DNA from 2 places in the Candidatus Endowatersipora endosymbiont of Watersipora subatra genome. Region 2 is predicted to be linked to the other one. Evidence: predicted binding sites of a transcription regulator. Region 2 holds the regulator's gene; the other holds the start of a gene.
What was found. The regulator HrcA, encoded in region 2, represses chaperone genes, less so after heat shock. The targets are predictions, from matches to a motif close to GTTAGCACTCNCNNNNNGNGAGTGCTAAC.

Region 1 (10,042 bases), 150 kb from region 2:
AGGCTTGAATTCAGAATTAAGATAAATAACGCAATCAATCATAATCAGTTTATGATTTACCTTTGACAGCTTATGTATATCTTATCCTATTATATAGGATCAACGATCGTGATAATTTGTGTTAACATTACTATAGAAACAGGGATTTTTTTATAGGTTTTTCTTTCGAAAACTTCAGTTATTGCTACTGATCAGAAAGTTTTCATTATTTCCTCTGACTTAGGAAGTTAGGCAGGAGCATATACGATAGGCTCTATTCTAAAAGCGTAAAGAACTTGCTTTTTTCCTTAATCCCTAATATACAGATCGTCTATATTGAGAGAGACGATCTCAGTTTATGATGTTGGTTCGATTATCAATGACCGGAGTAAAAAAAGATGGCTGTACCTAAGAGTAAAAGCACTCGGATGAAAAGAGGGCATCGTCGGTCATCAAATGCACTCAAGGATCCGGTTTATATTGAGGATAAAAATTCAGGTGAATTTAGACGTCCTCACCATATTGATATGAAAACTGGTATATATAGGGGAAATCAGATTCTTAAACCAAAAGAATCTATTTAATTCAAGATTGAATGACTCTTCTTCTTGACATCACCACATGTTTGCTTTTTTGCCTATTAGTTCAGAAAGGTTGTTCAGATTGTTCTTCTTTAGATGTTGACTGATCTCATCTAGCATTTTTGATACTAGATAAGGACCTTTATAGATCAGGCCTGTGTAAATTTGTACGAGCGAAGCCCCAGCTTCAATTTTTGAAATCGCATTTACAGTATTAACAACACCCCCGACACCTATTAGTGGTATTCTGCCTTCTAATCGTTGATAGACGTGAGCAAGAATACGAGTCGAACGATCAAACAAAGGGGCCCCAGATAAACCTCCAGCAGGAGCCCGTTTGGAATCAAACAGTCCATCGCGTGACAAGGTTGTGTTGGATACAATCAATGCATCAATATCTGATTTCAGAACGGCTGATGTTATATTATCAAGGTCTTGTTCGGACAAATCAGGGGCTATTTTTAGAAAAATAGGCGTTCTTTTATTACCATTAATGCAGGTTTTTTTGCGCACTTTATCCACGTGGTTTAGCAAATTGATCAGCCTATTCTTATCTTGCAGGTTTCGTAACCCAGGTGTATTAGGTGATGAGATGTTGATCGTTAAATAATTGGCTAAGTCTTCAAATCTTTGGATACCGCTTACATAATCTGCGATAAAATCCTCAGAATTCTTATTTGCGCCAATGTTAACACCAACAATACCTGTTTTATGGATTCGTCTCGCCAGTACCTGAATGACGTGATGATGTCCCTTGTTATTAAAACCAAGTCTATTAATAATCCCTTTTTCGTGAGGAAAGCGAAACACTCGGGGTTTGGTATTTCCTCTCTGAGGAAAAGGTGTGATTGTTCCAATCTCTACATGACCAAAACCTAGCGCCAGCAATGAGTCAAAAACATCCGCATTTTTATCGTAACCGGCGGCCATGCCAAGTGGATTGGGGAATTTTAGTCCAGCGATATCTATTGATAATTTTTTGTCAGCTTTCCTAGAAAGCTTTGGAAATAAACCTAATTTCAGTAGAACAAGTGATAACGAGTGTGCTTTTTCAGGATCAAGTGATAACAAGAGTGGTTGGACAATTTTTCCAAAGGCAGCAGCTATTGTTTCAATCATAATCAAATGAAGCTTTCTTTATTCTATCGTCATTCATAGAGTAGCTCCAGTCTTAAGAAATTCTTATGTTTGTATAGTCAATATTCTAGGTCTAGGGTTTACAGAATCAATTGATATGTTTGGAAATGTTTTCTATGAATAAATTCATCATACTAAAGTCATTAATGTCAGTTTTATATGCTGAACATTTAAAAACTTAAGATTCTATTATTTTCTGTCATGGTTATATCAAAATACCCTCAAACAAAAAGGAAAGCTATCCTTAAAAAACTAGAGCGCAATTCATTTCTCTAACGATCTAACATAAAATAACGAGCTGTCTATACTAATGGATTCTATTTGATTGACTGATTATCAAGATGATGATTATCACACGTAAAGATTTTATGTTTATGGACTAGAAAATAGGATGGGATTGGAAGTAGCTGTACAAATGGATCATATTTCCTGTATCGATATTAACGGAGATTCGACTTTCGCCTTAATGCTCGAGGCTCAGCGTCGTGGACATACTCTCTTCCACTATGAAGTGGACAGCTTGTCGATGCGTGAGGGACATGTTTATGCGTTTTGTGAAATTATAGAGGTTAAGGACAAAAAAGGAGCCCATTACTCATTACGTGATGCCCAATTAAGAGATCTGGCCAAAATGGATGTAATTTTGATGCGTCAAGATCCACCTTTTGATATGGGTTATATCACAGCAACTCATCTTCTTGAGCGTATTCATCCGGGTACATTAGTTGTCAACAACCCAGGAGAGGTTCGCAACGCACCAGAAAAAATCTTTGTCACTGAATTCAATGAATTAATGCCCGAAACCCTCATCACTCGCTCTGCTGATGAGGTGAAAAGGTTTCGAGATGAGTTTAAAGATATTATCATCAAACCTCTATACAGCAGTGGGGGAGAGGGTGTTTTTAGGATCTCAGAAGAGAACGAAAATCTTTTTTCTTTGATTAGAATGTTTTACGATAGGTGGCGGGAACCATTTATTGTCCAGCGTTACCTGAAGGAAATCAAGGAAGGTGACAAGAGAATAATCTTAATAGATGGTACCCCTGTTGGAGCGATCAATCGGCTACCAATGCAGGGTGAAGCACGGTCTAATATGCATGTAGGTGGAAAAGCTGAAATTGTTAGCATGACAGAAAAGGAACAAGAAATTTGTGCTAGGATTGGTCCAGAATTGAAAAGGAGAGGCTTTATTTTTGTCGGAATTGATGTTATAGGTGGTTACTTGACTGAAATCAATGTAACATCACCAACTGGTATACGCGAAGTAAAAAGATTTGGTGGAGCTGATATATCTGAATTATTTTGGAGTGTTTTAGAAGGTAAAAGGTCGTGAAGTGTTTAATTTTTTCTCCTTTTTAGGTAAAGTGAGTTATAAGAGTCATCTCTTTCCTTATAGAGTTCTTGTTTTGAAATGACTTATCTTGTCACCGAAAACTGTATCAAATGTAAATATATGGACTGTGTTGAAGTCTGTCCTGTCGATTGCTTTTATGAGGGTGAAAACATGCTTGTCATTCACCCTGATGAGTGCATTGACTGTGGGGTCTGCGAACCAGAATGTCCAGCTGAAGCGATAAAGCCTGATACGAATTCTGGATTGGATAAATGGCTCAAGATTAACACTGCATATGCTAAAAAGTGGCCTAATATTATCACGAAAGGGAATCCACCTGCTGATGCCGAGAATTTTGATGGTGAGCAAGGTAAATTTGAAAAATACTTTAGCAAATCTCCAGGCGATGGAAATTAGTAATAACATAACGACTCCATTTTCGATCCCTTTCACTTTAAAATGAAGACGAGCCATAAAGACTAGTATTCAAGCTTCTTTAACCCAAAGCGAATTTGATTCAAGAAACATGACCTTTCGGAGCCAATACCATCATCATTTGTCGGCCTTCGAGTTTAGGTTCAGATTCAACCTTTGCAATTTCTTCTGTATCTCCTTTCACTTTTTGTAAAAGATCCATACCAAGATTTATATGCATCATTTCACGACCCCGAAACCGTAAAGTCACTTTGACTTTATCTCCGTCTTCAAAAAATCGGCGTACAGAGCGCATTTTTACATCATAGTCATGTGTATCAATGTTAGGACGCATTTTTATTTCCTTGACTTCGATAGTTTTTTGTTTTTTCCGCGCTTCAGCCGCTTTTTTCTGCGCTGCGTATTTATACTTACCTAAATCAAGAATTTTACAAATCGGAGGTCTATGGGCTGGTGAAATTTCTACTAAATCAAGACCTGCATCAAGAGCCATCTCAAGGGCTGCTTCAAGAGGAACTGAGCCATGGTTATCCCCATGCTCATCAATAAGACGTACTTCAGGAGCAGAAATTTCTTGGTTTGCGCGTGGTCCAGATTTTTGTGGTATTGCGGCAGTTCTATGAGGACGTCGAATGGTCGTGTTCTCCTGAATAATGATCATTATAAAGCTTAAAGAGGATTGATTTCAACCTCCGACCCAATATAACATGGATATTAATGAAAAACAGATGAATTAACATAGTTTTATTAATTTCTATTTTCTTTTCGTTAATAAGCTACGGTAAACAGCAATAGTTTTTTCCCTCATCCGCTCGACAGAATAAAACTTATGAACATGATTACGTGCTCTTGTTCCTATTTCCTGAAGCGTATTCATACTTAACGATAAAATATGGTTCATTGCAATTGCCATTTCTTCAGAATTGCCTGCTTTAACTTTCCATCCAGTGTTTTGATCATGGATACATTCAGGCTCTGAACAAACCGTTTCTTCCACAGCTCCAATACGTGTGGCCAATACTGGCTTGCCCATAGCGGCTGCTTCAACGGCTGTTCGACCAAATGTTTCAGCTTTAATGGAGGCAACCACAATAATATCTGCGAGTGCTATAGCAGCAGAAGGATCATTACAGTGTCCCGGTAAAACAAAATGATTCTTAAGATCATATTCGGTAATTTTTTTTTGTAAACGATCAACATAATCGGTTCGCCCCTGTGGATCACCAGCTAAGATAAAACGAGCACAAGGGTAAGACGAGATCACTTGACGAGCGGCTTCAATGATAACCGATTGACCTTTCCAATGAGTCAGACGTGCTAGATTCAGGAATATAATATCGCTCTCCCTAATATTCCAATTTTGGCGCAATGCCATGAGACGTTCTTCAGATATTACAGAAAGATCAAACTTTGAAAAATCGATTCCGCGTGCAATAGCGACGATTTTCTGAGAAGCAGAAGGATGTCGTTTGTATATCAGGTTAGCTGTCCACTGAGAATTTGCAATGACCATGTCACCACGGACCATAACTGAATTGTAGAATTTCTTCGGCCAGCTTTTTTGAGTGTATGCACCGTGATAAGTCGTGACAAAGGGTGTATTGGTCTGGCGAGCCGCAAATAGCGAAGACCAAGCCGGAGCCCTTGAACGAGCATGAAGAAGATCAACATGGTATGATCGAATGACAGATTTCAGAAGATCTGTATTTCTTAAAAGAGCGATAGGGTTTTTAGTATCCAGTGGGAGTATGATATGCTCGCTGCCTAATTGCTCAGCCTCTTTACACATCCGACCACCACTGCTCGCAATGAGCGATCTCCAGCCTTCTTTGGAGACCGCATGGCCTACATCAAGAGCCGTTTGCTCGACCCCGCCGGTTTTCAGTGCTGGTACAATTTGAAGAATTGTTGGTTCGTTCATCGCAGCTCTTCACAGACTTAAAAGGACAGGTTACTTTAATATAGAAATCCTCTTTGAAATACAGGAAAATAATGAATGAAGGAAATGAATCATAGGTTTAGGTTTTCAGATACTAACCCTGCTGTAGTCTTGGCCGTAAAAACTCAACAAAATGCTGATAGTAATGGTCCAGGCTTTATCTGGTTTGGTGGTTTTAGATCAGATATGATGGGAAAAAAAGCGGAATCAATGGTTGCACATGCTGCTCAACTGAGCTGCACTACGGTAAGATTTGACTATTCAGGACATGGACAATCTAGTGGCAATATTGTTGATGGAACCATTTCATCATGGATAGCTCAAGCGCTTTCTGTTTTTAGGAAGTTTACAAGGGGACCACAGGTTGTTCTTGGATCATCGATGGGAGCGTGGATTGCCCTTCGCGTAGCACAAGAATTAGAAAGAATCCGTGAATCAGAGAGATTATCTGGGATGTTGCTTATTGCCCCTGCCTCAGATTTTACTCAATATTTGATGAAACCACGATTGATTAATGATTCTAACGATTCGCATGTCATGCGGCAGCTTTTTTTTGATGATGGGGACAAAAATTTAGTGATGGACGATGAGTTAGTCGTTAATGCTCCGATACATATCCTTCAGGGGATGAAAGATTCAGAAGTCCCTTATTCTCACACAATGAGGCTCTTCTCTTGCCTGTCGCAAGACAATGTAACCCTTACTCTCATCAAAGATGGAGATCATCGTCTGTCGACTGATGAAAACATTAAATTATTGAAAAGAACTATGACAGAATTTCTAAGATGAGAGCATGAGAGAAGAGTAACGTTAAGACCAATGTCAATGTCTTCACGGTGCTCGTCATATTTTATGCTCCTTTGTTTTTAAGATATCTGAAAGTCGAAATTGAGCTGATCCTGGTTTTAGGGGTTTTTGCTGGCTCTCATGAGGGCCCCATCCTGACAGGGATATGATAGAGAAAGAGGCCCGTATTCGACCGTCTAAGTCAGAAAAACGATCTCTGTATACTAACATCAGTTTTTCCATAATCTCTTGTGTTAAACAGGGATTGGATATGTTTTTTAAATGAAAGGTGGCAGCAAATCGTCGAAGATCGCGAATGAGATCCATCACTTGATTATACCTCACAGTCACCCAATACTGATCGGCGACTGGTAAAGCAAAGCCGGCTCTTTGCAACAAAGCACCAGCATCGCGAATATCGGTAAATCGATCCATACGATTGACAGCCCTCCCGTAGATCTCACTCTCAGCGATTAGAAGTGATTCTCTTAACTCTGATAGAGTGCCAGGGCCGGGTAATGTAGCGAGTAGTAATCCATCAGGACGTAATATTCTTTGTAACTGAATAAGAGCTCCTGGTAGATCGGAGGCCCAGTGCAGTGTAAGAGGGGAGATGATGAGATCGGCTGAATTCTCGGGGAGAATGATTCGATCAGGGGATGAGGTTTTAATGCTTTTTTCTGTCCTTACTGCTAAGTTTTCAATTGAAAATATGTCTTCAATACGGATAACAGTTGATATTTGATGACATTCTTTCATGGCCTCAAAGAGAAAAGAGCTTCTACCAAACAATGCAATTGCACCCTCAAAAGGGCGTTGCACAAGAGATAAACGCTCGATCATGTCTTTAACTGTTTCTCGAATGAGAAAATCGTGTCCGTTATCAAAAATATTTTTAGCCCGCGCTAAACGCGCTAGATGTCGAGAACGATCAAACATAGTTAAGTAACGATTAATTCCAGTTCAGTTCATGCTCTTTTGAAGAAGAAATTTCAATCCTTCTTCCGTATCCTCATCATAGAAAAAGAAGGATGGATTATAGCCTAATTTTTAGAAAATTGCATGAAGGAAATCCTTTTCTATCCTTGTTATTAGCAAGAAATTAGCAGTTCACCCTTGACTTATAGATGATGACTTACTATCTCATCCATTAGTTGTTAGCACTCAATGAATGTGAGTGCTATAATTAATTATAGAATAATATAAAAAGTTAAGGAATGTCCATTTTAAGGGCGAGCCTAATACAGGATCTAAAAGATTATGGAAAAACTTAAATTCCGTCCGTTGCATGACCGAGTTGTCGTGCGTCGAGTAGAAGCTGACAGCAAAACTGCTGGAGGCATTATCATTCCAGATAATGCTCAGGAAAAACCTGCCGAAGGGGAAGTTGTTTCGGTTGGTTCTGGTGTCCGTGATGAAAGTGGTAAACTTGTTGCTCTCGATGTTGAACAAGGTGATCGTGTTTTGTTTGGCAAATGGTCTGGCACCGAAGTTAAGATTGGTGGCGAAGATCTGCTAATCATGAAAGAATCCGACATTATGGGTGTTATTGGCTAAGCTTAATAGTTCTCAAAATATTAAACTTGCGTGAAGACGCAAATACAAAGGAGTTTAAAATAATGGCTGCTAAAGAAGTCAAATTTGGTTCAGATGCTCGCGCTCGCATGCTACGTGGTGTTGATATTCTGGCTGACGCTGTAAAAGTTACGCTAGGTCCTAAAGGTCGTAACGTTGTTCTCGACAAATCATTTGGTGCCCCTCGTATCACAAAAGATGGTGTATCTGTTGCTAAGGAAATAGAACTTGAAGACAAGTTTGAGAATATGGGTGCACAGATGGTTCGCGAAGTTGCATCGAAAACGAATGATGAGGCAGGCGATGGTACGACAACAGCAACAGTTTTAGCACAATCTATTGTTCGTGAAGGGGTCAAAGCAGTTGCTGCTGGAATGAATCCAATGGATCTAAAACGTGGAATCAATGCTGCTGTCGATGAGGTCGTCGAATCTCTTAAAAAAATGTCCAAAAAAATTAAAGATTCTGATGAGGTTGCTCAAGTTGGTACCATATCAGCTAACGGCGAGGAAGAAATCGGCACTCGTATTGCTGAAGCGATGCAGCGTGTTGGAAATGAGGGTGTTATAACGGTTGAAGAGGCAAAATCCCTTGAGTCAAGTCTTGATGTTGTTGAGGGTATGCAATTTGATCGTGGTTATCTCTCACCTTACTTTGTTACCAATTCTGAAAAAATGATGTGTGAATTGGACGATCCTTATATTCTTCTACATGAGAAAAAACTGTCATCATTGCAGGCTATGCTGCCTATTCTAGAAGCTGTTGTTCAATCTGGCAAACCACTGTTGATCGTCGCAGAAGATATCGAAGGCGAAGCGTTGGCGACTCTTGTTGTTAACAAACTACGCGGTGGTCTTAAAGTATCTGCTGTCAAGGCCCCTGGATTTGGAGATCGTCGGAAAGCAATGCTCGAGGATATCGCTGTTCTAACTGGTGGTCAGGTTATTTCCGAAGATTTAGGAATCAAGCTAGAAAGTGTGACTCTCGATATGCTGGGTACTGCTAAGCGTATTTCTATTTCTAAAGAAGAAACAACAATTGTTGATGGTGCTGGTGAGAAGGGAGACGTAGAAGGTCGTGTTGCTCAAATTAAACAACAGATTGAAGAAACTTCTTCAGATTACGATCGTGAAAAACTTCAAGAACGTCTTGCAAAACTTGCTGGTGGTGTTGCTGTAATTTCCATCGGTGGTGCTACTGAAGTTGAAGTAAAAGAGAAAAAAGACCGTGTTGACGATGCGTTAAATGCAACACGTGCTGCAGTTGAAGAAGGTATAGTTCCTGGTGGTGGTGTTGCTCTTTTGCGTGCCTCTTCTGAGATAAAATGTGAAGGTGAAAATCCTGATCAAGCTGCTGGCGTCAAGATTATTCGTCGTGCTCTGCAGTCTCCATTGCGTCAGATAGCAGAAAACGCTGGTGATGAGGGGTCAGTTGTTGTTGGTCAGATTATGAGTAATAACAGTTCTGCTTATGGCTATAATGCTCAAACCGGAAAATATGGCGACATGGTTTCAATGGGAATCATTGATCCTATGAAGGTTGTTCGTCATGCTTTGCAAGATGCAGCTTCAATAGCTAGCCTCTTGATTACAACAGAGGCAATGGTTGCTGAAAAACCGTCAAAAGAGACATCATCTCATAATCCATCTATGCCTGATATGGGTGGTATGGGTGGCGGTATGGGTGGGGGAATGATGTAGACTTCTCTCACTCTATAATGTCTACGTTAAGTTAAGGGACCAGGCTTCCTGATAAGGGAAGCCTGGTCCCTTTTTCTTTTCTGGTCAAGGATAAAATTATTCTAAGCTTTTTCTCGTATCACTATCCTAACCATCAAAATTTTAGTCCATTAACTTGTCTGATTCTGGTTCTTTTCAACCTCAACCTGTTCTGCCAAAATCTCTTGTACCACAGATACAAGCTGATCACGAGCAACAAGTCGATAAGCACGATGATTTTTACGCCACTCTGCATGATCTTTCATTTCTTTTGCCAAACACTTGCCTTCAATTAGATTCTTGACCTGAACTTGTCCTGCTTCACGTTCATGTGAACCTTGAATAATGGCAATAGGCGAGCCCCGTCGATCAGCATATTGCAGTTGTTTGCCAAATCGTTTTGGATTTCCCTGATACATTTCTACTCTTATACCTGCATTTCGTAAATCCTGAACCATGCTTTGGTATTCTGCCACAGCTTCTATATGTCGATCCATAACACAAACAATGACAGGGGCTTTGATACATTCATTCGAAAATTTACCTATCTTTTTAAGAG
Region 2 (10,042 bases):
GTACAGGCTTGTGCTCTGATATTAGGAGCAACCTATATCATTTTGAACCTAATAGCAGATATTATTGGGATCGTCACAAATCCAAGATTGCTATATCCAAGATGAGGAAGGAATATCAGATATATTCTACTGATGATAAATTAGGCCATCCCCAAAGACAAAGACGGCGGCCTTGGCACGAACGTCTATGGCTCAACTTAAAGAAAGCACCTTTTACGGCCTGGTTTGGCATGATAGTTACCAGCTTTTATATTGTTATTGCGATTGGTGCGCCGCTCATTGCTCCTTTTGGAGAAACAGAAATTTTTTCAGTATCCTTTTCACCATGGGATAATACTCACATTTTAGGCACAGATCAGATTGGTCGTGATATTCTCTCTCGTCTGATATATGGTGCTCGCAACACAATGGGACTTGCTTTAGTGACAACGACCCTATCCTTTGTAATTGGTGGTTTTTGGGGTCTTTTAGCTGCCATTATGGGGAGATGGTTAGATCAAATAATTAGCCGTTTTGTTGATGTCTTGATGGCTATTCCTAGTTTGATTTTTGCGTTAATGCTGTTGGCTGTTTTGGGTTCAACCCCGATGAACCTAATTTTAATAATAGCATTACTAGATTCAACCCGTGTTTTTCGATTAACTCGTGCCGTTTCAATGAATGTAGTTGTGACTGACTATGTAGAAGTGGCCCGTCTCCGTGGAGAAGGGTTCGGATGGGTTATGCGAAGAGAAATTCTTCCGAATATTATGCCTACGCTGATCGCAGAATTCGGTTTAAGATTTTCTTTCGTCTTTTTAACTCTGACTGCTCTTTCTTACCTGGGCTTGGGAATCCAGCCCCCAACGGCTGACTGGGGATCAATGGTCAGAGATACATCTTCCCTGATTCAGTTTGCTCAATATGATATTAATTCTGCGCTTACTCCTCTTCTCCCAGCTGGCACGATTGCTTTGTTGGTAATTGCCATTAATTTTGTTGTTGACTGGGTTCTACAGAAAACAAGTGGATTACACGATGATCAGTAATCTTAATCGTGGTAGTGGTAGAAAAGGTGATCTTCTACTTGAGATGCGGAATGTTGAAGTTGATGGGTTTAGTGATGAAAGATGGCATAAAATCATCAAGGGAGTTGATCTAACTTTGTGCCGAGGAGAAGTGATAGGGCTAATTGGAGAATCGGGCGCTGGCAAATCAACGCTTGGGTTAGCAGCTATGGGATTTGCACGTCCAGGCTGTAAAATTAAATCGGGTATCATTAATTTTAATGGGATCAATCTGGTAACAACAAATGAAACCGAAAAACGTAAGCTTTGGGGCGTCAGAATTTCTTATGTTTCTCAGTCTGCTATGGCTTCATTTAATCCAGTCCACAGACTCATTAAACAAACCGTTGAAGTAACAATTGATCATAATCTCCGAAGTAAAAAAGAGGCTTATTTAGACGCTATTGAGTTATATGAATCCTTACAATTACCTGATCCTGAAAATATTGGTAGCCGTTATCCTCATCAGGTTTCGGGGGGACAATTGCAGAGAATTATGACAGCCATGGCTATATCGCCACGCCCGGATCTTATTATTTTTGATGAACCAACGACAGCTCTAGATGTAACTACTCAGGTCGAAGTTCTTGCGGCAATGCGTCATGTTGTTGATCGTTTTAACACTGCTGCAATCTACATCACCCATGATCTTGCTATTGTTGCCCAAATTGCAGACAAGATTAAAGTGCTTCGATATGGTATGGAGGTAGAAGAGGCAGAAACACATGAGATGCTGTTCTCACCAAAGGAAGACTACACTAAATCTCTGTGGTCAGTTCGTTCAATTGAAAAAGCTGAAGAGAAATCAGATGATATTCTTCTATCAATTCAGAACGTTGACGCTGCTTACGAAAATTCACTGAAGATTCTAAATAAGGTTTCTATTTCTATTCCCCGAGGCAAGACGGTTGCTGTTGTTGGGGAATCTGGTTCAGGAAAATCTACGACAGCGCGTGTTATGACTGGCCTTTTATCGCCAATGAGCGGTTATGTAAAATTTGACGGAGAGACTCTCCCACCTCTTTTGAAAGATAGAACAACAGAGCAGCTTCGTCGTATTCAGATGATTTATCAAATAGCAGATACTGCTATGAATCCTAAACAGACGGTTGCCGAAATTATCGGACGGCCCCTCGAATTTTATCATAATTTAACACGCATTGAGCACAATAAGCGGATTCGTGATTTACTCGAGATGATTGAGCTCGATGAAAGCTTCCTTAATCGCCTTCCATCTGAAATGTCTGGCGGTCAAAAACAACGTATTTGCATAGCAAGAGCTTTAGCTGCCGATCCTGAAATTATCATCTGTGATGAGATCACGTCCGCACTCGATCAGATCGTACAAGAAGGTATTCTCAAGCTGTTGCTCTACTTACAGAAGGAATTGAGTCTTTCCTACCTATTCATCACCCATGATATCACGGTCGTTAGGGCGATTTCTGATGAAATTGTTGTGATGCATCAAGGTTATGTTATTGAGCAGGGCATGAAAAGCGCTATTCTATCACCACCCCACCCAGATTATACAGAGTTATTACTGTCATCAGCCCCTCAAATGGACCCTAACTGGCTGAGTAATCTTATGAAGAAGCGCCATTCAACACGGTTATCTCAACCTTTTTCTTAAGTTTCTGGTAGTTTTTCTTGAAGTTCAGGAGATACGTCCTTATATTGAACATCCTCAAATTTTGAACCACCTTTAGCCACACCGACCATTGCAGGCCTCAACACACGCTCACCAATCATATACCCATCCTGGATAACCTCTGCAATTGAATTGTGAGGAACATTAGGATTAGGAATTTCAAACATCGCTTGATGGAAATTAGGATCAAACTTCTGCCCTTCAGGCTCTATCTCCAGCTTTTTAATACCATGATTAACTAAAACTTTCAAAAGGTCACGCTGAGTCATTTTTACGCCCTCAACCAGTGCCTTGAAATCATCAGAAACCTCTTCACTCTTTTGGTCAGGAACAGCTTGAATAGCACGCTGAAGATTATCTGAAACATTCAGAATATCACGGGAAAAATTAGTAACGGCATAGGCTCGAGCATCAGAAATTTCACGTTTAGAGCGATGGCGCAGATTTTCTGTATCAGCAACAGCGCGTAAGGCTTTATCTTTTAACTCTTCATTTTCTTTCTTCAAATTTTCGATTAGAGTTAAAAAAGTTGTGAAATCGCTGGTGTATGACTTATTATCAGGATCTGTATCAGATTCGAAAATAGTTTGTTCTTGTTCTAAAACCTGTTCTTTTTTGATTTCCAAATCAGATGAATCAAACCTAGTTTGTTCTTGTTCCATCATGTTTCCTGATTCAGCATTAACAGTCTCAAAAAGGATATTCTCTCCGTTCTGATCATCCAACATGGAACTACTCCACTCAATTATTTATATTTAGACTATTGTTCATGGAACCCATCTTCGGCTGAATATTAACAAAAATCAAGACTAGCTCAGTCCTTTTTCTCTTATGATAAAAGTCTACTGACGACCTTCGCTATATAATCCACCATCGGGACAATTCGCGCATAATTCAGACGAGTGGGCCCAATAACACCGACTGCACCGATAATACGGTGTTTGTTACCTCTGTAAGGAGCGACAACAACCGATGATCCAGAAAGGGAAAACATTTTATTTTCAGATCCGATGAAGATTTTTACCCCTTCACCTTCCTCAACAAGGTTGAGAAGTTCCATTAATCCCTGTTTTGATTCCATTTCATCAAATAGATGCCTCAATCGTTCCAAATCTGCGCTCGGTTCAAGATCACCAAGTAGATTTCCACGACCGCGAATAATGAGTTGGGGCATCTGATCGTTTCCCGTACCTTCCCAGGTAGCAAGTCCCTGGTTAACCAAAGTACAGGCAAGATCATCAATTTCATTTTTTGCAGATTGCAAGCCTGTAGAAATAGAAGATTTAGCTTCATCGATGGTAAGACCAACAATATGAGTATTGAGATAGTTAGAGGCTGCAATCAATGTTGACGTTTCCATATCCGGTGGCAATTCAAGAATACGATTTTCAACCGATCCATTCTCATCCACGACAATAACTAGTGCTTTAGTTGCTTCCAAACGGATAAATTCAATATGCTTCAAGCGTAGTCTATTGCTTTTAGCTGCAATGACTAACCCTGCGCCTTGAGTCAGTCCAGATAGCATCTGACTAGCCTCTGTTAGAACTGCATCGATTGTCTTTTTCATAGATGCGGCTGTCACTTGAGATTCGATAGAATGACGCTCCTCTTTGGTGAGATCACCAATTTCCAAAAAATCGTCAACAAAATAGCGTAGCCCTAGTTCAGTTGGCAAGCGTCCTGAACTCACATGGGGTGCATAGATCAATCCACGATTCTCAAGGTTTGCCATGACATTTCGAACCGATGCTGGTGATAGTGTAACTGATAATTGACGTGCTAGATTGTAAGACCCCAGAGGTTCTCCACAATCAAGATAAGTTTCAACTATATGACAAAATATCTCGCTTGAGCGATCATCAAGAGATTGGATATGTTGATAGGGCATCGTAGCTCTCAGAGAGTTCATAATTGCAATATAAATAGGCACTCACCGTTTTTGCAATCCCTTTAAATCATCAGATCATTTGCGTCTTAGTCTATAGAAGGTATAAAAGAATATTCATCTACTTATATTTATTTGTTTGGATATGAAATAATGAGACCATCAAAACGTGCTGCAAATGAAATTCGTATGGTTAGCCTTGAATCTGGATGTTCCAGATATGCGGAAGGATCATGTTTAGCAAAATTGGGCAATACTCATGTTTTGTGCACAGCATCACTTGAAGAGCGAGTTCCACGGTGGTTAAGGGGTAAGGGAAAAGGATGGGTTACCGCAGAATATGGCATGTTACCAAGGTCAACTAGATCACGGATGCGTCGAGAATCGACTCGTTTTCAGCAAGCAGGCCGTAACCAAGAAATTCAACGCCTGATTGGGCGCTCCTTACGTACAGTCGTTGATTTGCAAGCCCTTGGTGAGAGACAGATTTCACTAGATTGCGATGTGATACAGGCCGATGGAGGGACACGGACGGCTTCAATTACAGGTGCATGGGTTGCGTTAAGGGATTGTCTCAACTGGATGAAAGCCTGTTCGATGGTTGATGGTACTATCTTGAAAGATCAAGTTGCTGCTATTTCTTGTGGTATCCACAATGGTACACCTGTTCTCGATTTGGATTACAAAGAAGATAGTGAAGCCGAAATGGATGCAAATTTTGTGATGACTAGTTCTGGCCATATAGTTGAAATACAGGCGACTGCAGAAGGCTCTCCTTTCTCAGAAAAGGAATTTTATCAGCTCCTGAATCTTGCAAAGAAAGGCATTCGTGAGCTAGTTGAGCTTCAGAAATCCTCAATGAGAGGAGAGGTCAGGCCCTTGACTGATGTAATGATGTAAACCTAAAATTGGGAGTGATGGTTTCTGAAGTCTGAAAATATTCAGATTTTTTCTGAACATATCCTGCGATCTCATTTGTTAATCATAATGGATCTCTCGTCTTGAAATTTAATTTTCGAATCGATAGGAATGTTTCAAGTCCCATGAGATGCACCCGTAGCTCAGCTGGATAGAGCACTGCCCTCCGAAGGCAGAGGTCGGAGGTTCGAATCCTCTCGGGCGCGCCAATTGTTTGAAGTTAGTCTACTTCCTTTATTGAAGGACCGTTTCAGGTTGCAGGATTCAAAAAAAGATGCTATATTTAATTTTACTTTAATTTTAAAAAGGTGAAAAGTCATGTTGTCTATTATCCTTGATTTTATTGTGACTATTTTGTTTATAGTAGGTTATTGATTTCGTAAGGCTTTATTGTTTCTGTTTTAGCCGTAAGCAGTATTTGAGCGCCATTCTCATACATTAAGGTCGTGGATGAATCGATACCATTCGATAGGGAAGGGTGACTTTTGAGACACGCTAATCCTTATCTTATAAAAACAATCTATGCGCGAAAAGATTATTACTTTCATTAGTGATCGAAGATTTGAATATTCGATTATTTATATAATTATTCTGAATTCTCTTATTTTAGGCTTAAAGACCAGTCCTCATATTATGAGTACATGTGGTCTAATACTGATAATTTTTGATAATATCATTCTTTTGTTTTTTGTTATCGAGTTACTTCTTCGTCTTTACGTGTATCGCTACCGTTTTTTTCTTGATCCTTGGCGTGTTTTCGACTTTCTTGTTATAGCCATTGCTTTAGTTCCTGCATCTGGCAGTTTTAGCGTATTTCGAGCATTTAGAATCTTACGCATTTTGAGATTGTTGTCTGTTGTTCCTTCATTAAAAAAAGTCGTGACTGGGCTAGTTGCGGCTCTTCCTGGTATGGGATCCATCATCGTATTGATGCTGCTTGTCTTTTATGTTTTCTCAGTTATGGCAACACAACTGTTTTCAACTTCATTCCCTCAATGGTTCGGTTCACTTGGGGCCTCATCTTATTCCCTTTTTCAAATTATGACTCTTGAAAGCTGGTCCATGGGTATTGTGCGTCCGGTAATGCAGAAGCACCCCTTGGCATGGTTCTTTTTCATTCCCTTCATAGTTTCTACTACCTTCACTGTATTGAACTTATTTATTGGTATTATCGTTTCAGCTATGCAAAATGAACATGAGCGCCCTTCTGACTGCAGTCAGATTCATGCCGATCAGAACATTATCTTGACCGAACTCAAGGATCTCCGTACTGATATGAGCGAGTTGCGACGCTTGATCGTCAAATCATAGCTGTTCTCTTTTTGAGTCTCTTCCTTCTAGATCTTCTCCTTTTAAAGGACGTGAGAGCAAGTGTGATACAGCTTCGATCGGTGTGACTTGCCCATTAAGGATTTGACACACTGTTTCAATTATAGGGACCTCAATATTATGCTGTTTTGCTACCTTTCGTGCAACATCTGCAGTAAATATACCCTCAGTAAGAGGATAATGAGTGTTATTTTTACCTTGACCTAATATGATTCCATAACAAAAATTACGAGACTGAGGATTTGCGCAACACAAGGCAAGATCCCCTAAACCTGATAAGCCAGTGAGAGTTTCTCGCCTTGCTCCCATTGCTATTGCTAAACGGGTCATTTCTAAGAAACCACGTGATATTAGAGCAGCTTCTGCACTAACTCCAAGTTTTAATCCTCTTGCGATACCAACAGCAATGGCCAGTACATTTTTAAGGGCTCCTCCCATTTCTACACCAATTACATCAGTGCTTGAATAAACACGTAGACGCTCAGTACTTAATATACCTGCGAGCCAATCTGTTTTTTTCCGTTGAGAACTAGCCAGTGTTACAGCGGCTGGCAAGCCGTTGGCGACATCGACTGCGAAACTTGGTCCGGATAGTACAAAACGGCATAGATAGGGTTGTTGCTCACGAGCAATTTGAGTGAGTGTAGTCTCTGATTTTTGATCAATACCCTTGCTACATAAAACAATGGATTGACCCGACTGTAGATAAGCTTTGCAAGTCTTAAGAGTTTCTGAAAAAGCTTGTGCTGGTGTTGAAAAGGCAATAATATCAGAGTTTTTAAGTACATTATGACCGTTTGTAACCTCGATACTGTTAGGCAACATGATTCCCGGTAAACACTGATTGTTATGACGGTTGCTTCGTATAGATTCAGCTGTTCTAGCATCACGAGTCACTAATGTGATTTTATGCCCTTTGGATCCCCAAGCACAAGCGAGTGCAGTTCCCCACGCTCCAGCTCCGATGATAGCAATCCTATGACTCATACTTTTGCTCCTCTCCGACCCGAGCCATATGTAGCCTGTTTTTTTTGATCGAGAGGCCAGCGTGGGCGGATGCCTTGATCCTCATTTTTTTTATTCCCTACCTGTAGGCGTTCAATGGCGGCCCAGGCAATCATAGCAGCATTGTCTGTACATAAATTCTTAGGTGGGACTATCCAATTCCAGGATGCCAAGCGACAAGTGGATTCTAGGCGATGGCGCAAATAAAGGTTGGTGGCAACGCCACCGGCCATCACGAACGTTCCGTTAGTACCAAATCGTTCTACAAATAAATTAAATGCTCTTTTAATTCTATTTTCAAGAATATCTCCTACCGCAGCTTGAAATGATGCGCATATATCTTCTTTTTCTCTTGATTGTTCTAAAAACGCCTTCCTCACTGCTGTTTTTAGGCCCGAAAATGACATATTTAAGGTATCATGTCTCTGCAAAGGTCGTGGAAAATCAAAAGCCTTAGGATCACCATGCAGTGCGACTTTCTCAACTTGAGGACCACCTGGATAAGGTAAACTTAAAAGTTTGGCTGTCTTGTCGAAAGCTTCTCCCAATGCATCATCAATAGTTGTAGCTAAACATTCATAATCACCAACATCTTTGATCAAGAGGATTTGAGTATGACCGCCTGAGACAAGAAGCAAGAGATAAGGAAATGAGAGTCGATGTGTCAATCGAGCAGTGAGTGCATGTCCTTCTAGATGGTTAATCGTAAACACAGGTTTGTTATGAACAGCAGCAAGTGTGCGTGCGATCATTGTCCCTACAATTAATCCACCAGCTAATCCTGGACCAGAAGTTACAGCTATGCCATTAAGTTCATGAAATGAGAGACAAGCATCTTCCATAACCGATTTTATAATACTATCCAAGGTATTGAGATGAGCCCGGGCTGCTATTTCAGGAACAACTCCTCCAAAGGAAGAGTGACTATCAATCTGACTCAATACTTCTTGTGCAAGGATAATTCCCTTGTTATCCGGCTCAGATTCAATTACAGCTGCTGCTGTTTCATCACAACTTGTTTCAATACCTAAGATAATCAGTTTTTGAAAATGATTTTTCATGTCCATTCTACCCGATCTTAATAACAAGAGACAGTGAATCTAACAGAAGAGATGAATTAGAACTTCAAAATAATTCCTTATATAATAGATTTTGACAATAATTATAGCTAGACGGTAGCTTTTTTACAGGGCAAATAAGGAATCTAATCTTAATTACTATGGAGCTTTTGACAGATGTCAATTGCCGTTCGATCTCTTCCTGTCCCTGATCTTTGCCAAGTCAAAAGAGCTCTGTTATCTGTGTTTGACAAAACTAATCTTTTTACCCTTGTTGAGGTTTTAGGGAGACATAATGTCGAATTATTATCAACAGGTGGTACATTTCATACGCTGAAGGAAATGGGATATGGAGTCACCCATCTATCCGATATCACTCAATGTCCTGAAATGATGGATGGCCGTATAAAAACGCTTCATCCTGCTGTTCATGGTGGGTTATTAGCAATCCGTAACAATGATGATCATCAGAAAGAGATGAATGAGCATGGGATTGAAGGAATTGATTTGCTAGTCTCGAATTTTTACCCTTTTGAGGATATTTGTCATACTGGAGCAGAGGAAGCTGAAATCATTGAGAATATTGATATTGGAGGTCCAGCGATGGTGAGGGCTTCAGCGAAGAACTATCCTTATGTTTGTATAGTCACCTCTATCAATCAGTATAGGGAGATAATTGATGAAATCAACACCTATGCGGGCAAAACACGTTTGTCAACACGTAAAAAATTAGCACAATCTGCTTTCTCTTATACTGCATCTTATGACGCAGCGGTATCAAACTGGATGGCAAAAAAGCTTGATATCATTACACCAGATTATCATACGGTTGGTGGTCGTCTTATACAGATTCCCCGCTATGGTGAAAATCCGCATCAGTGTGCAGCTCTCTATGATTCAGGTGAAAAGCGACCCGGTGTTGTGCAATCAGAACAGATTCAGGGTAAAAAGCTATCGTTTAATAATATCAATGATACCGATGCTGCCTTTGAACTGGTTAGTGAGTTCGATCCAAACAAAGGACCTGTTGTTGCGATTATTAAACATGCTAACCCATGTGGCGTAGCACGTCATCCTACTCTCAAAGGTGCTTATCAACAAGCGCTTTCATGTGATCCTATATCAGCTTTTGGAGGTGTCATCTCTATGA

Region 1: the regulator HrcA is predicted to act here: its motif matches at 7,347-7,375, upstream of AAGD37_RS00400 (co-chaperone GroES).

The regions. Positions count from the first base shown of each region.
Region 1 is NZ_OZ032160.1:88,242-98,283, reverse strand. It holds gene rpmF (50S ribosomal protein L32) at 378-563, shown strand; gene AAGD37_RS00435 (quinone-dependent dihydroorotate dehydrogenase) at 594-1,667, opposite strand; gene gshB (glutathione synthase) at 2,089-3,030, shown strand; gene fdxA (ferredoxin FdxA) at 3,109-3,447, shown strand; gene infC (translation initiation factor IF-3) at 3,548-4,099, opposite strand; gene AAGD37_RS00415 (glycosyltransferase family 4 protein) at 4,220-5,386, opposite strand; gene AAGD37_RS00410 (alpha/beta hydrolase) at 5,462-6,193, shown strand; gene AAGD37_RS00405 (methyltransferase domain-containing protein) at 6,248-7,129, opposite strand; gene AAGD37_RS00400 (co-chaperone GroES) at 7,451-7,747, shown strand; gene groL (chaperonin GroEL) at 7,810-9,465, shown strand; gene hisS (histidine--tRNA ligase) at 9,615-10,042, opposite strand, start outside.
Region 2 is NZ_OZ032160.1:240,401-250,442, reverse strand. It holds gene AAGD37_RS01215 (ABC transporter permease) at 1-105, shown strand, start outside; gene AAGD37_RS01210 (ABC transporter permease) at 102-1,028, shown strand; gene AAGD37_RS01205 (ABC transporter ATP-binding protein) at 1,018-2,676, shown strand; gene grpE (nucleotide exchange factor GrpE) at 2,673-3,422, opposite strand; gene hrcA (heat-inducible transcriptional repressor HrcA) at 3,524-4,606, opposite strand; gene rph (ribonuclease PH) at 4,736-5,482, shown strand; tRNA gene AAGD37_RS01185 (tRNA-Arg) at 5,633-5,709, shown strand; gene AAGD37_RS01180 (ion transporter) at 6,023-6,811, shown strand; gene AAGD37_RS01175 (NAD(P)H-dependent glycerol-3-phosphate dehydrogenase) at 6,806-7,816, opposite strand; gene tsaD (tRNA (adenosine(37)-N6)-threonylcarbamoyltransferase complex transferase subunit TsaD) at 7,813-8,874, opposite strand; gene purH (bifunctional phosphoribosylaminoimidazolecarboxamide formyltransferase/IMP cyclohydrolase) at 9,070-10,042, shown strand, end outside.